DNA from 3 places in the Ochrobactrum sp. 19YEA23 genome. Region 2 is predicted to be linked to each of the others. Evidence: riboswitches for the same ligand, from Rfam matches in the RefSeq annotation. Region 2 holds a riboswitch; each other region holds the start of a gene.
What was found. A riboswitch is a leader RNA that binds a small molecule or an ion and turns the genes downstream of it on or off. The one in region 2 is predicted to bind thiamine pyrophosphate.

Region 1 (5,218 bases), on a different contig from region 2:
GCTTGTGATGATCGCGCTCTTCTTCTTCCAGAACCTTGTCGCGCCATTCCTCGAAATGGCCGAAACCCTGCTCCAGACGGCGTGTGATGCCACGGTCGAGCCAGACGGTCGCGCGGCTGACATTTTCCAGAAAGCGACGGTCATGCGAGATCAGCACGATGGCCGAGCGGATCTGGCGCAATTCGCCTTCCAGCCATTCGATGGTCGTCAGATCGAGATGGTTGGTCGGCTCGTCCAGCAAAAGCACATCGGGCTGCGGCGCGATCACACGCGCCAGCGCTGCGCGGCGTGCTTCACCGCCCGAAAGATAATCCGGATTTTCTTCGCCGGTCAGGCCCAGATGCTCCAGAAGATAGGTCACGCGATGCGGATCGTCGGTCGGTCCGAGCCCGGCTTCAACATAGGCGCGCACGCTGGCAAAACCGTCCATGTCCGGCACCTGCGGCAGATAGCGAACGGTCGCGCCCGGATGCTTGAACACTTCGCCCGAAGTCGGCTCGACCATGCCGGCGGCAATCTTCAGAAGCGTGGACTTGCCGGAACCATTGCGCCCGACCAGCGCGATGCGGTCGCCCTCGCTCACCGAAAGGCTCGCATCCTCCAGAAGAGGCGTACCGCCGAAGGTGAGCTTGATCTGGTCTAGGCGAAGGAGCGGTGGTGCCATGGTGTCTTCTGAGGCTTTCTGGGCGGTTCTCGGGATGTGCTTTGAAATTCCGCCCTGCTTGTCCGCGACAAAAGCCGTTCTGTCAAATGGATCGATAGGAAAGAGGCACGAAAAACAAACAGGCCGGGTTTCCCCGGCCTGTCCGTCATACGATTTTAAGCTTCAAGCTTACTGGCAGCGTGCTTCGTAGACGCGGCCGTAATTATCGCGATAGCGGCAGTACTGCACGCCATTACGCGTCTGGGCAGCGCCAACCAGCGTACCGGCAACAGCACCGATAGCAGCACCCGTGAGAGCGCCACGGCCGTTACCGCCGATTGCACCACCGGCGAGAGCACCAATTGCTGCGCCGCCAACACCGTAACCAGCCGTGCGCTGTTCGTTGGTCGTGCATGCTGCTGTCGACAATGCGAGCACCCCGGCAACCGCAATCATGGAAAGACGTGACTTCATCAAACAATCTCCTGTCAAAGTTGACACTTCAGGTGCCGATTTTGCGTCCCCAATTTCGGCGCTAACTAATAAACCCGCTTACGCATTTGAAATACGTTTCGCTGTCAAGCGTCAAGCCTTTTCAATCGGTAAGGTTAGCGATGCCCCGTCTGCATGCTCCGAATTTAAGTTTGCAACAAGTATCGCTAAGCCAGAACGCACAGTAATGCGAAGTGTTCCACGCACTATATTGGAAACTGTCCACGAAGAACCAAAAGGAAGGGTCACGTTGTCTAACGGCCACTCCGCATTTGTGATTGAAAGCCCCTCCACAGAGGTGAAACTGATGACGCTGAACAGCGTGCCTTCCGGGAAATCATAGGTAAACTCGCCAGCCGTCACCGGCCAGGCTTCTTCCACACCACTGGACAGAAGAACATTCCGCCCTTTGTTTGCCTGCGCTGTCGCCATTGTGAGATGCAGCAGCGTATGATCGGTACGCTGGCCGCCGAAAGCACCGCACAAAATGGCGCGTGTCGCGCCACGGGCAAAGGCTTCCTCGAAAGCCAGTTCGCCGTCCGTCATATCCTTGGCGCGGGGAAATGTCTTTTGCGGCACATGGGCATATTGCTCGAGCAAGGCTTGCGGCGTGGAATCGAAATCGCCGAGCCACAGTTCCGGCTCGACGCCCAGAGCGGCTGCATGACGAATACCGCCATCGGCTGCAAGAATACGCGCTCCGACAATCTGCTGCCGCAGCCGTTCGGTTACGACGAGGTCGCCGCCGAGAAGGATGACGAATGTGCTCATAAGCCGCTCATATCATGGGCAAATCGCAGCTGGAAGTCCGCTTTGTCCCAGTTTGCATCGGTTTTGCCTCTCTTGCCCTTTATGGCCTGACATATTAATGTCGCAACGCTCTAACGGGGTGCCATTTGTTCCCATGAATGGCTGAGAGGTTTTTCCAAAAACCAACCCGCTGAACCTGATCCGGTTTGCACCGGCGGAGGGATTAGATGCTGCTCTGCGGCACGATCCCGAAAAGTTGCAGCTTTTCGGTTACGGTTGTGCTCCAGACCCCAAGCGGCGCTATATCCTTTTAACTTGATGAAAGGACGTGCCGTTATGCGGCTGTTATCTTTGCTGGCCTTCTCTTTTGCGGCAGCGGTGAGTCTCGCGCCCGCAGCGCAAGCTAAAGACAAGCTTACCATCTACACCTATGACAGTTTCATTTCCGAATGGGGCCCCGGCCCCAAGGTGAAGGAAAACTTCGAGAAGGAATGCGACTGCGAGATCAACTGGGTCGCTTCCGCAGACGGCGTCGCGCTGCTCAACCGGCTGAAGCTTGAAGGTGGCAACACCAAGGCCGATATTGTGCTTGGCCTCGACACCAATCTCACCACCGAAGCGCGCGCCAGCGGGTTCTTCGCGCCAAGCGGCATCGATCTTGGCAATGTCAGCGTGCCGGGGGATTTCAAGGACGATATTTTCGTGCCCTATGACTATGGCTATTTCGCCATCGTCTATGATTCGGAAAAGCTGCCCAATCCGCCCAAGAGCCTGAAAGAACTGGTCGAAGGGGACCCGTCGCAGAAGATCGTGCTTCAGGATCCGCGCACCTCGACGCCGGGTCTTGGCATACTGCTTTGGATGAAAGCCGTCTATGGCGATCAGGCGGGCGATGCCTGGCAGAAATTGCAGAAGCGCATTCTCACCGTCACGCCTGGCTGGTCGGAAGCCTATGGCCTCTTCACCAAGGGTGAAGCACCGATGGTGCTCTCCTATACCAGTTCGCCAGCCTATCATGTCATCGCGGAGAAGACAGATCGCTATAAGGCGCTGGCCTATCCGGAAGGCAATTACCTCCAGATCGAACTGGCCGCCCAGACGACGACTGGCGCCAAGAACCCGCTGGCGCAGAAGTTCCTGTCCTTCATGACCGGCCCCGGCTTTCAGGATGTGATCCCGGAAACCAACTGGATGTTCCCGGCAGGCAAGACATCGACGCCGCTTCCCGCCGCTTTCGACGCATTGCCGAAGCCGGAAAAGACCTTGCTCATTCCATCCGACGAGGTTGCGAAGAACCGCAAGGCCTGGGTCGATGAATGGCTGGCAGCCACCAGCAAATGATCGGCACTCCGGCAGGCAAAAACACCAGCTCCGCCCCCGCGATGAAACCCGTCGCGGGGGCTTTGGCGCTGGCTTTTCTTGTCGTGCTTGCCGGTGGCGCGCTCATCGCGCTTGCCTTTGAAGCCAGCGGCGGCTTCGATGCCGCCGCAAATTTCGATGCCTATCTCTGGCGAACCGCCCGTTTCACTATCGCACAGGCCATCGCGTCGAGCCTGCTTTCGGTTGCCTTTGCTATTCCCGTTGCGCGCGCCTTGCATTCGGAAGCGCATTTTCCCGGGCGGGGTTTTATTCTGCGGCTGTTCGCTCTGCCGCTCGCGTTGCCTGCCCTTGTGGCCGTGCTGGGCGTTACCAGCATTTACGGTCGAAACGGCCTGATCGCCCATATGTCGGACGCTGCGGGCCACTCGTTCCAGCCGGATATCTATGGCATTACGGGCATTTTGATCGCGCATGTGTTCTTCAACATGCCGCTGGCGGTGCGGCTCATTCTCGCTGCCTATGAATCGATACCCGCCGATTATTGGAAACTGGCGGCCCAGCTTGGCATGGGCAATCGCGCCCGTTTTCGGCTGATCGAATGGCCGGTTATCCGCCGCAGCCTGCCCGGCATGGCGGGGCTGATCTTCATGCTATGCGTGACAAGCTTCACTACTGTGCTGACGCTCGGCGGCGGTCCGCGCGCGACAACGCTGGAAGTGGCGATCTATCAAAGCCTGCATTTTGATTTCGACCCGGCGCGCGCGGTGGCGCTCACCGTCACCCAGCTCGGCCTGACCTTGCTGATCCTGCTGGCCCTGCGCCTGACCGGGCGTCCTTCAGAAGAAGGCTTTACCCACACGGCAGCACCGCGCCGCTACGGCAGGCCTGCGCGGGGTGAACGCCTGTTCAACATCACCGCCATTCTCATCGGTTTTCTTTATGTCGCCTTGCCAATTGCAGGCGTGGTCGTGTCCGGCCTTGCTGCCGACCTCACCCGCCTGCTCAGCGAAACGACAGTCTGGCGCGCCATCGGCACCAGCCTTGCGCTCGGTTTTTCTGCGGCAACGCTCTCAGTGCTTCTCTCGCTGGCGCTCGTTTCGGCCCGGGAAGCAGTCAGAAACAACAAAATAGCCAGCCTGTTCGATACGGGCGCGAGCCTGATACTCGTCATGCCGCCTATCGTGATCGGCGCGGGATGGTTCATCCTGCTGCGCCATTTCACCAATCCTTTCGCCATCGCGCCGGTGATGGTGGTAACCGTCAACGCTGCTATGGCTATGCCTTTCGCGGTCCGGCTATTGCGCCCGGCCTGGGATACGGCAGCTGCGCGTCACAATCGGCTCTGTGCCCAGCTTGGCATTCATGGCCTCAATCGGCTTCGGCTCATTGACTGGCCGTCGATCCGCAGACCTTTTGGCATGGCTTTCGCCTTTGCCATGGCGCTTTCCATTGGCGACCTCGGCACAATCGCGCTGTTCGGCAGCGATGCGCTTCTGACCCTGCCCTATCTTCTCTTGCAGCGCATGGGCAGTTACCGCACATTCGATGCTGCCGGTCTGGCGCTCATTCTGGGGCTTCTTTGCCTCGGCCTGATGATGCTTGCCGACCGCGCCGCCACATCCCGGAAAGAGAATTCCGTTTCATGACTGCTTCCGCCGACATCCGCCTCACCGACGTGCGTTTCAGCTATGGCGAAACCGCAATGCGCTTCGACCTGGCTATTGCGGGCGGTTCTATTGCGGCCATTGTCGGGCCGAGCGGCTCGGGCAAATCCACGCTCCTGAACCTCATTGCCGGTTTCGAGACGCCTTCATCGGGCATGATTGCCATTGGCGGTGTCGATGTGACGCGTCTTCCGCCGCCGGAACGACCGGTTTCGATGGTGTTTCAGGAAAACAATCTGTTTGCCCATTTGACTGTGGCGCAAAATGTCGGCCTCGGTCGCTCGCCGAACCTGAAACTGACGGATAGCGACCGCGCCGCCATTGCCGACGCGCTCACCCGTGTCGGTCT
Region 2 (5,218 bases):
GTCAGCGGTCCGAGCGTGTAGAACGGCGCCTCTCCGCACGTGTGTAATTGCTTGTCCATGTTCTCTTTGATCTTGTGCATAGGAACGTGGCCGGGTCCTTCTATCATTACCTGGCAATCCTTGGACCAGGCTATCTGGGTCAGTTCTCCAAGCGTCTCGAGTTCGGCAAATTGTGCCGCGTCATTGGCATCTGCGATCGATCCCGGACGCAGACCGTCGCCAAGGGAGAATGAGACATCGTATGCCCGACAGATATCGCAAATTTCTTCGAAATGTTCGTAGAGAAAACTCTCTTTGTGGTGGTGTAGGCACCACTTCGCCATGATCGAACCGCCGCGTGAAACGATGCCGGTTACGCGATTGGCGGTGAGGTGGATATAAGAAAGCCGCACGCCAGCGTGTATGGTAAAATAATCAACGCCTTGTTCGGCCTGTTCGATCAATGTGTCGCGATAGATCTGCCAGTTCAGATCTTCGGCGATACCATTGACCTTCTCCAGAGCCTGATAGAGCGGTACCGTACCGATTGGAACTGGCGAGTTCCGGATGATCCATTCTCGAATATTGTGAATGTTTCGTCCGGTTGAAAGGTCCATGACCGTATCGGCACCCCAACGGATCGCCCATACCATCTTTTCAACTTCCTCGCCCATAGAAGATGTTACGGCAGAATTGCCGATATTAGCGTTGATCTTAACCAGAAAGTTCCGCCCGATGATCATCGGCTCGGATTCAGGATGGTTGATATTGGCAGGAAGAATAGCGCGTCCCTCTGCAATCTCCTGGCGAACGAATTCCGGTGTTACATAGTCGGGAATGTTGGCGCCGAAACCTTGCCCGTCGCGCGGCAATTCATGCTGGACAGCTTGTCGCCCAAGGTTTTCGCGGATGGCGACGAATTCCATTTCGGGAGTGATGATCCCTGCACGGGCATAAGCAAGCTGGGTAACCGCCTTGCCATTCCTTGCTTTCAACGGTGCATTTAGAAAAGGGAATTCCGGTGTCAGTCGTTCACCTGTCGCAAAGCCGTTATCTGCGGGTTGAACCGAGCGCCCTTCATAGGCTTCGACATCGCCACGCCCGCTGATCCAGCTTTCGCGCAGTCGGGGCAACCCTTTTTCGATATTGATCGTTGCGTGATCGTCGGTGTAGGGGCCAGACGGGTCATAGACCGTAACGGGTGGCAGCCCGGAACTGGGATGCAGCGCAATTTCTCGCATCGGGACGCGGATATCCGGATAAAGCGTTCCTGGTATGCTTAGTTTTCGGGACGCGGGGAGAGGGCCAGTGGTAACAGTCGGGGCTGTGTTGCCAGTAATAATAGACATGGTTGAGGCTCCAAGATGTGACGTTGGAGACCCAGTTCCAGTGTTGGAAGGATGAAAAAACGCCATCAGGAAGCATCCAGTGGACGCTCGCATTCCAGCATTTGCACCGTCCCTACGCCAGTATGAACTGGATCAGGTTCAACGGGTCACTGCGCACGCTAGCAGTATCTCAGCCCCTTGCCGGGACTCCCCTGGTGAATGCTTAAAATTATGCACGGGCAGTTTTGGTCGTCAAGACCGGTTGGCTGCGCGCGTGTTTCTATTCCCGACCATGGACGTAAAACAAACGGTGAAGCTTGGCTTCTCTTTTTCCATTTGGCATCATCACTGATGCGGCTTTTTGAAAATCCGAAGCGCTTTAATTCACCAGATCCCTGCCTTTGGTTTCCGGTGTGGTGATCATCACATAGATCGCCGGGATTGCCATCAATGTAGCGTAGATCGCGACCGCGAAGGGCGTGCCGAATATCTCGAGCAGCCACGTGCCGATGATCGGGGCAAGCGCTCCACCCAACACCGTGGCGACGGAATAGGATGTCGACATAGCCGTGTAGCGAACGCGCGCCGGGAAGAGTTCGGTGAAATAGGCCGACATGCCACCCACGATAATGCCGTGGAAGGAGAGCGTCAGCACGGTTGCCCAAGTGAGCGTCGCGGTGTCTGCGCCGGGCGGCAGGCTGAATAGCCAGAAGCCTGCGCCGATACCGCCCACGAGACCCACCAGCGTAACGGCCTTGCGTCCGATACGGTCTGCGGTGGCGCCTGCCGCGAGTATGACCGCGACTTCGGCAATGGAACCGACGAACAGTGCGCCGAGGGCAGCTTCACGCGGCACTTTGAGGAACACGGTCGCCAGCACGACGAAGAATGTGGAGAAGAGATAGAAAAGCGCGCTTTCGCCAGCCTTGACGAACAGGACGCGGAGCATATTAGCGCCTTGGGTCGTGATTGCTTCGCGCAAGGGTGCTTTGATGGCTTCGGTCTTTTGTTCCTGCAGATGGATGAAAGCAGGCGATTCCTCGACCTTGCGCCGGACCCATAGACCGAGACCGATCAGCAGGATGGAGGCGATGAAGGGAATACGCCACGCCCATTCTACAAAAGCGTCCGATCCGAAATGCCCGATGACCAAACCGATAACGGCGGTGGCAAGTACATTCCCGGCTGGTCCGCCGATCATGGGAAATCCGGTCCAGAGCCCACGCTGCTTGGCCGGAAGGCTTTCGGCGATCAGCACCAGCGCGCCAGTGGATTCGCCGCCGATGGCAAAACCTTGCAACAGGCGCATTAGGAGCAGCAACAGGGGAGCGAACACGCCAATCTGCTGATAGGTGGGGAGCAGGCCCATGGCGACAGTCGCGCCGCCCATCAGGAAAAGACTGATCACGAGTGCCTGCTTGCGCCCTATCCTGTCACCCAGAACACCGAAGAACCAGCCTCCAGCGGGACGAGCGATAAAGCCGACGGCCTGCGTAGACAGGGCTGCAATCAGGCCGGTGATCGGATCGACCACCGGAAAAAACGCGGTGTTGAAAACAAGTGCGGCGCAAAAAGCGAAAACCGCGAAGTCATACCACTCGATAATCGTGCCGGTGCTGGCCGCGAAAAGAAGCCGTATCGATGATTTTTGCGTCTGCGCGGCATCCATTGTGCCCGCCGGTGCTGATGTGTTCATGGCTGCTCCTCCGCTGCCCAGCATTTGAAATGCCGGTTCCTCGCTACCGGCTCCCTATAATCGTATCATTTGCAACGAAGTCAAGTTCATTGCAATAGCAACGTTACATATGCAATGAAATAGTGGCCATCAGTTTCTGGGGATTACAATCTGCAGGAGGTGCGAGGATCAATTCAAAAGGCAGTTCGAACGGACAGGATAACAGTGGTGTACGGGTAGTTTTCATTGAGGCGCAATCTTATCAGACCGCGTTTCGCTCCGACTAGATCTCGCTCTTGAAAAAGCCTTTGAAATTGTCCGTCCATTCCGGGAAAATGATTGAAATGAAAAGACTTTGTGAGGGGTATGCAATGCGCATGGAGACGTTTTTTCCTTATAGGCTCGCGATTGTCGCGGAAGCGTTCTCCCGGCAGCTGGTTGCTGTTTATGGTCACGAATATGGGCTGATGCGTGAGGAATGGCGTCTGCTGTTTCTGCTGGCGGAGGCAGGTTCCATCGATTCCGTGCGGCTTGCCCAGCGCACCTCCCTCGACAAGGTGCAGGTCAGTCGGGCCGCCAGCCGTCTGGAAGAGAAAGGCCTGATTGTCAGGACTGTATCGAAAGAAGACCGACGTTTGCGGCACTATGCTGTCACGGATGCGGGCCAAGCCCTGTTTCAAAAGGCCTTTGGCGAAGTCGATGCCAAGGCCAATGCCATCTTGGGTGCGATGTCCGAGCAGGACCGGCTGGCTCTGGAAACGGGCATTGCTGCTCTGCACAAGGCCGTCAAACAGGTGACTGAAGCCGAGTGAGGTTCGCAACTATCGCGAAGGGTGGGCGCTGGAAAGGCGGGTCAGCCCATCGAGAAAATGTTTGGCGTCCGGGCCTAGATCTTTAAGGATCTCCGCCTGAAACTCGTCGGCAATCTTGCCGAGACGGTGCATCAGTTCTTCCCCCTTGGGGGTGAGTGCGAGTACAATCAATCGACGGTCGACATTGTTGTCGGATTTACGCAGTAAGCCCGCACCTTCCAGACGGGTTGCGGCCCGGCTGACAATCGACTTGTCGAGATTGACCCGGGTATTGATATCCCGGATGCTGACTTCGCCGCTACGATAGAGATGCGCCAATACGCGCCATTCAGGGATGGTCAGCCCCGCCTCGGCGGCATAGCGTTTTGCAAATCGCTCGCTGATCCGCGCGGCCACCACACTGAGCCGATAGGGCAGGAAGCTATCGAGTTCGAATGCCATGCACGTCTCCTTTTTGCAGGAAAGGAGCAGAGTTTCATTGCAAATACAACGGAAAAAGACGTGTCACGCAAGAAGCATTGACTTCGTTGCATTCGCAACGTTAATATCGTTGTTAGAGCAACGAATTTGCCGGGAGGAATAATCATGACCACTCACACGATCCCGCAGGGCATGGTCCGCGCATCGGTAACGACTGGAACGGTCGAGGGCTATATGCCCGGTTTCGGCAATGACTTTGAAACCGAGGCGCTGCCGGGCGCTTTGCCGCAAGGTCAGAATTCACCGCAGAAATGCAATTACGGGCTTTATGCCGAGCAGCTGTCCGGCACCGCTTTCACCGCGCCGCGTGGTCAAAACGAGCGGACCTGGTGCTATCGCATTCGCCCATCGGTCCATCATACGGGCCGATTCCAGCTGATAGATGTGCCGTACTGGAAGACCGCGCCCAATCTGCCGGTCGGCGATCCGCAGCGGCGCAATATCACCAGTCTCGGCCAGTATCGCTGGGACCCTATCCCGCTGCCGGGGCCGGATGAGGATCTGACGTGGATCACCGGCATGCGCACCATGACCACGGCGGGCGATGTGAATATCCAGATCGGTATGGCAAGCCATGTCTATCTGATCACGCGCTCGATGGAGGACGAGTATTTTTACTCTGCCGACAGCGAATTGCTGGTCGTGCCGCAGGAGGGCCGCCTGCGCTTCTGCACCGAGCTTGGCATCATCGATCTTGAGCCCAAGGAAATTGCCATTATCCCGCGCGGTCTTGTCTATCGCGTCGAGGTGCTTGAGGGACCGTGCCGCGGTTTCGTCTGCGAGAATTACGGCCAGAAATTCGATATGCCGGGTCGTGGTCCTATCGGCGCGAACTGCCTTGCCAATCCACGCGATTTCAAATCCCCCGTTGCGGCTTATGAAGATAAACAGGCGCGCTCGCGTGTTGTCATCAAATGGTGCGGCCAGTTCCACGAGAGCTGGAT
Region 3 (5,218 bases), on a different contig from region 2:
TTGAGGGTGATGTCGGTGACGACGGAAACGATATCGGCGCCCGCTTCGAAAACGCCCGGTGCGCGTTCGACGCTCATACCGCCGATCCCGACCAGTGGAATGTCGCCAATCCGCGCCTTCCATTGGCCAAGACGGGGCAGGCCCTGTTCGTGCCATTTCATCTTTTTCAAAATGGTCGGGTAGATGGGGCCAAGCGCGATATAGTCTGGCTTTACCGACAGGGCGCGGTCCAGTTCCGCCTCGTCATGGCTCGAAACACCCAGTTTCAAACCACCGGCGCGAATGGCGTCAAGATCAGCATCGTCGAGGTCTTCCTGTCCGAGATGGATGAAGTCGCAACCTTCCTCCAGCGCGAGCTTCCAGTAGTCGTTGACGATCAGCTGGCAGTCATGGGCAAGGCAGATTTTCCGCGCGGCGCGGATTTCGCTGCGCAGGTCCTGCTCGGTCTTATCCTTGGCGCGCAACTGCACCAGTTTGACGCCAAGCGGCACCATACGCTCCAGCCATTTTGCGCTATCGAAGATCGGGTAGAACGGATCGAGGGCCATTACAAAAACGCCTTTCCGAGAAGAGGGGTGGAAGGTGCCGCCATATCGCGCGCTTCGATGGCGTCTGCTTCAAAAGCGAGCCGCCCGGCTTCAATCGCAAGGGCAAAACCGCGCGCCATGGCGACGGGATCGCCAGCCTTGGCGACAGCGGTGTTGATGAGCACGGCGTCATAGCCAAGTTCCATCGCCGCAGCCGCATGGGACGGCACACCGATGCCGGCATCGACAACAAGCGGAATATCGGGGAAATGCGCCCGCATGGTTTTCAGCGCATAAGGATTGTTGAGGCCACGGCCCGAGCCGATCGGCGCGCCCCAGGGCATCAGCACTTTGCAACCGGCTTCAATGAGCTTTTCCGCGACGACAAGATCGTCATTCATATAGGGAAAGACCTCAAAACCGTCGTCGCACAGTATGCGCGCTGCTTCGACCAGACCGAACGGGTCGGGCTGCAACGTGTCGTGGTCGCCGATCACTTCCAGCTTGATCCAGTTGGTGCCGAAGATTTCACGCGCCATTTTGGCGGTGGTTACCGCTTCACGCGGCGTGTGGCAGCCTGCCGTATTGGGCAGAACGGCGACGCCCAGCTCGCGGATCAGCGCCCAGAAGTCTTGTCCGGCGCGCGCATCGCCGCTTTCGCGGCGCAGCGACACGGTGACGATATCGCTTTGCGAAGCGCGCACCGCATCCGCCAATATGGCGGGCGATGGATATTGCGCCGTGCCGAGCAGCAGGCGGCTTTCAAATTGTTGGCCGTAGAATTCCAGCATCTCAGCCTCCCTGCATCGGGGCCAGAACTTCGATGCGGTCGCCAGCCGACAAGGTCGCGGCTGCGCGCTCGTCGCTGGCCACGAATTCACCGTTCAGCGCGGTTGCAACAATCGCTTCATCCAGTTCGATCTCGGTCAGCAGCGCCGCCAGATTGGCGGCTGCCGTGGTGATGACTTCACCGTTGAGCACGATCGTCATGCATAGTCCTCCACAAATTCGGGCATGGTTTCGGGCGTGGTCGCGGCCGCAACCGCCATGCGTGCCACGGCGGGCGAAAGCAGGAAGCCATGGCGGTAAAGCCCGTTGACATAGATGGTTTTGCCACGCCGTCGCACGCGGGGCAGGTTGTCTGGAAAGGCGGGGCGCGCATCGACGCCGGTTTCGAGAATCTCCGCTTCGCCGAAGGCCGGATGCAGGGCGTAAGCCGCGCTCAAAAGCTCCAATGTCGAGCGCACGCTGATGCCACTGCGCTGATCGCTTTCGATCATCGTCGCGCCGATCATGTGCACGCCGTCGCCGCGCGGCACGATGTAGAGCGGAATGCGTGGATGCAGGAGACGCACAGGCCGCGAAAGGTTGATGTCACGCGAGCGGACAACCAGCATCTCACCTTTGACACCGCGCAGATCGGGCAGCACATCGCGGGCGCTAAGACCGCGGGCATCGACGATAATATCCGCGTCGATCTTCGCTGTGTCCGCTTCCGTATTGAGGTGGAACACGACGCCTTTTCTTTGCAGGTTTCCGGCCAGTTCAACCAGTGTCTTGCGCGGATCGAGATGGCCTTCGCGTGCGAAGAACAGGCCCTGCCGGAAACGTCCGGCGAGATCGGGTTCCAGCGCATCGATGCGTTCACTGTCTATTGTGTCGAAGGCTTCCGTGCGGCGGGCGAAGCGGCGCAACTCGCTGGCGTCGCGGTTGTGCGACAGAACCAGCGTGCCTTCGCGCTTGACGCCGGAGACGTGCTTTTCCCACCAGCCGATGGCTTCCTGACCGAGCCGTACCACAGGCTCCTCGGCGCTTTCGCCCTCGCACCATGGCGCCAGCATGCCGCCTGCAAGCCAGGAGCAGCAGTCGGAACCGATCTGCGGGCTGCGGGCAATCACCGTGACGGCGTGGCCCTGATCGGTGAACTCGGCGGCGGTGGCAAGACCGGCGACACCCGCTCCGATGATGGTGACGCGCATCACGCAATCTCCTCCGTGCGGGTTTTCCAGAGGTCATGGAAATGGTGCACCGGCCCATGGCCGTGTCCGATCTTCAATGTGTCGGCAGCGCGGATTGCCCCTTGCAGATAGGTGTGGGCTGCAAGCACCGCTTTTTCGAGCGGCAGGTTTTTGGCAAGCTCTGCCGCAATGGCCGAGGAGAGCGTGCAGCCTGTGCCATGGGTGTTGACGGTCCGGATGCGTGGCGCTTCGATACGCAGCGTCGGCTGATCGCGGCGAACGAGCAGGTCGACGCAAATTTCGCCTTCGGCATGCCCGCCCTTCATCAGAACGGCTTTCGCGCCGAGTTCGAGCAATGCGCGGCCCTGCTGTTCGGCGTCTTCATCGTCGAGCGCCAGACCGCAGCCGAGCAGGCAGGCCGCTTCAGGCCGGTTGGGAGTCAAAAGCGTTGCGAGCGGCACCAGTTTCTGACGCAAAAGCGCAATGGCGTTTTCGCTCAAAAGCCGGTCGCCCGACTTGGCCACCATCACCGGATCGAGCACGATAGGGCCTGAAAAATGGGCAAGTCCGCGCGCAATGGCATCGATGGTTTCAGGCACGGACACCATGCCGATCTTCACCGCAGCCACGTCGAGATCGCTGAAGACGGCGTCTATCTGCCCAGCGACGATGGCGGGCGGGATGTCATGCACCGCGCTCACCGTACAGGTGTTCTGCACGGTCACAGCGGCAATGACGCTCGCGCCATAGACGCCGAGCGCCGAAAATGTCTTGAGGTCGGCCTGAATGCCAGCACCGCCGCCACTGTCGGAACCGGCAATGGTCACACAGATGGGGGGCACGCAGATGGGCGCAGACCGTGTCTGGTCATTGTTGGATTTGGTTCGGGAGAAACTATGTTTCTGGTTCATCGTATCGTCTCTCATTCCGAACGGAAAGATGAGACGCCATGAACCTGTATGGAGCATAAGCTCCGAGTGGGATGAACCCTGTCCGCGACGCGTCAAACTCCGTTCCCTACGCAGGTATTACCCGGATCAGGTTCAATGGGTTAACGCGAGAACGCGCCTCTCAGCCTCTTTCGAGGCACCCCAACGAATTTTGCATCCATAGGCATAGGCCGGAAGTTTTGAACGGTCAAGCAATCTTCAGTGGATGTGGGGTCACTTCCCGGTGACGGCAGCTGCGATAAAATAAGATCATCAGAAAAAACTAAATGAGCGCCTCCTTCATATATGGTTTGTTAAAACCATTGGTCGTATTGTCCCTGCGGGGAAGTGCGTCCTGGTGGCGGTCCCCGCCTGTTTGTTCGTGCCTGTCTGGTCATGAACTCATGCGGAATATGATGTTCCAGTGAGAGGTTTTATTGGCTAATTTAGACTGACGGCATGTGTCGGCTTGGGGCAAGGGGTGTATAATGGCGAAGCGGAAAGCCGGTCCGGCAGAGGCGGGAGGCTCCATGGCGAGCACATCCCAGCAGGATTTCCGTATTCTGTTCACCACCCATCCGACGCCAATGTGGGTCTATGATCCGCAGACCCTCGGCTTCATCATCATGAACGACGCAGCCTATGCGCTTTACGGCTACACGCCCGACGAGCTGCCGGGCATGACCGTACTTGATATCCGTCCGCATACCGAGCGCGAGCGCATGCTGAGCGCTGTTCGTGATCGTAGCGATCTGGAGCGCCCGGAGCGCTGGCAGCACCGGCGCGCCGACGGCGAAATCATCGAAGTCCTGACCTACGGGCGTGAGGTGCAGTTCGATGGCAGGGAAGCCATTCTCGCCATCGTACAGGACCGGACCGAACTTGCCGAAGCCAACCGGCAGGCGATCCATGCCCAGTCTTTGCTCGATAGCCTTGTCAGCAATCTGCCGCTCGGCGTGTTCATCAAGGACATGCAGGATGAGGGGCGTTATGTGCTCTACAATCAGGCGGCCTCGCAGGCGAGCGGCAAGGCGGTCGAGACGGTGGTCGGCTTTACCGACGCCCAACTGATGACGGATCTGGAGCGCCGCCAATATGCGCAGCAGGATCGTCAGGTGATGAGCAAGGGCGAAGCGCTGAGCGTTGAATATAAAACCCATCACGACGATGGAACCCTGCGTATTCTGCGCGTGATCAAGAGTTCCATTCCGCCGATTGACGGCGCTTCGCCGCGCTATCTGATCGGCCTGATCGAAGACGTCACCGAACGACGCGAAATCGAGGCGCGCATGGCCCATATCGCCATGCATGACAGCCTCACGCGATTGCCCAACCGTGCCTATTTCTCCCATCATGTGGAGGAATTGCAGAAAAAGGGCGGTGATGCGGAGCCATTTGCACTTTTCTATATCGACATCGATCATTTCAAGAGCATCAACGACAATATCGGCCATCAGGCAGGCGACCAGCTTTTGCAGCAGGTGGCCGAGCGGTTGCGCCAGATCACCACGAGCGACCAGTTCATCGCACGGCTCGGCGGCGATGAATTCGCCGTCATCTACCGCAGCGGGACTGTTGGCCAGATCGCCATGTTTGCGGATCGGGTACTTTCGGCGTTTCAGGAACCGTTCAAGCTCGGCGACAATTCCGAATTCGTCACCTGCAGCATGGGCATCGCGCAGGCGCCGCTGCATGGCGATAATTCCGACGTACTGATGCGCAATGCCGATCTGGCGCTTCACGCATCGAAATCAAGCGGCAGGCGCAGCTTCCATTTCTACCAGCACTCGCTGCGTCTGGCTGC

Region 1: it holds a riboswitch for thiamine pyrophosphate, as region 2 does, so the genes downstream of both, thiB (thiamine ABC transporter substrate binding subunit) here and thiC (phosphomethylpyrimidine synthase ThiC) in region 2, are expected to answer to the same signal.
Region 3: it holds a riboswitch for thiamine pyrophosphate, as region 2 does, so the genes downstream of both, thiD (bifunctional hydroxymethylpyrimidine kinase/phosphomethylpyrimidine kinase) here and thiC (phosphomethylpyrimidine synthase ThiC) in region 2, are expected to answer to the same signal.

Annotation. Positions count from the first base shown of each region.
Region 1 is NZ_JASAMQ010000011.1:105,286-110,503, reverse strand. It holds gene QBD01_RS22225 (ABC-F family ATP-binding cassette domain-containing protein) at 1-664, opposite strand, end outside; gene QBD01_RS22220 (glycine zipper domain-containing protein) at 833-1,117, opposite strand; gene QBD01_RS22215 (thiamine diphosphokinase) at 1,229-1,906, opposite strand; TPP riboswitch at 2,011-2,125, shown strand; gene thiB (thiamine ABC transporter substrate binding subunit) at 2,222-3,226, shown strand; gene thiP (thiamine/thiamine pyrophosphate ABC transporter permease ThiP) at 3,223-4,851, shown strand; gene thiQ (thiamine ABC transporter ATP-binding protein) at 4,848-5,218, shown strand, end outside.
Region 2 is NZ_JASAMQ010000010.1:766-5,983, forward strand. It holds gene thiC (phosphomethylpyrimidine synthase ThiC) at 1-1,328, opposite strand, end outside; TPP riboswitch at 1,420-1,531, opposite strand; gene QBD01_RS21120 (MFS transporter) at 1,687-3,003, opposite strand; gene QBD01_RS21125 (MarR family transcriptional regulator) at 3,360-3,794, shown strand; gene QBD01_RS21130 (MarR family winged helix-turn-helix transcriptional regulator) at 3,804-4,235, opposite strand; gene hmgA (homogentisate 1,2-dioxygenase) at 4,380-5,218, shown strand, end outside.
Region 3 is NZ_JASAMQ010000001.1:595,349-600,566, forward strand. It holds gene QBD01_RS02670 (thiamine phosphate synthase) at 1-548, opposite strand, end outside; gene QBD01_RS02675 (thiazole synthase) at 548-1,318, opposite strand; gene thiS (sulfur carrier protein ThiS) at 1,320-1,517, opposite strand; gene thiO (glycine oxidase ThiO) at 1,514-2,506, opposite strand; gene thiD (bifunctional hydroxymethylpyrimidine kinase/phosphomethylpyrimidine kinase) at 2,506-3,396, opposite strand; TPP riboswitch at 3,483-3,589, opposite strand; gene QBD01_RS02695 (putative bifunctional diguanylate cyclase/phosphodiesterase) at 4,002-5,218, shown strand, end outside.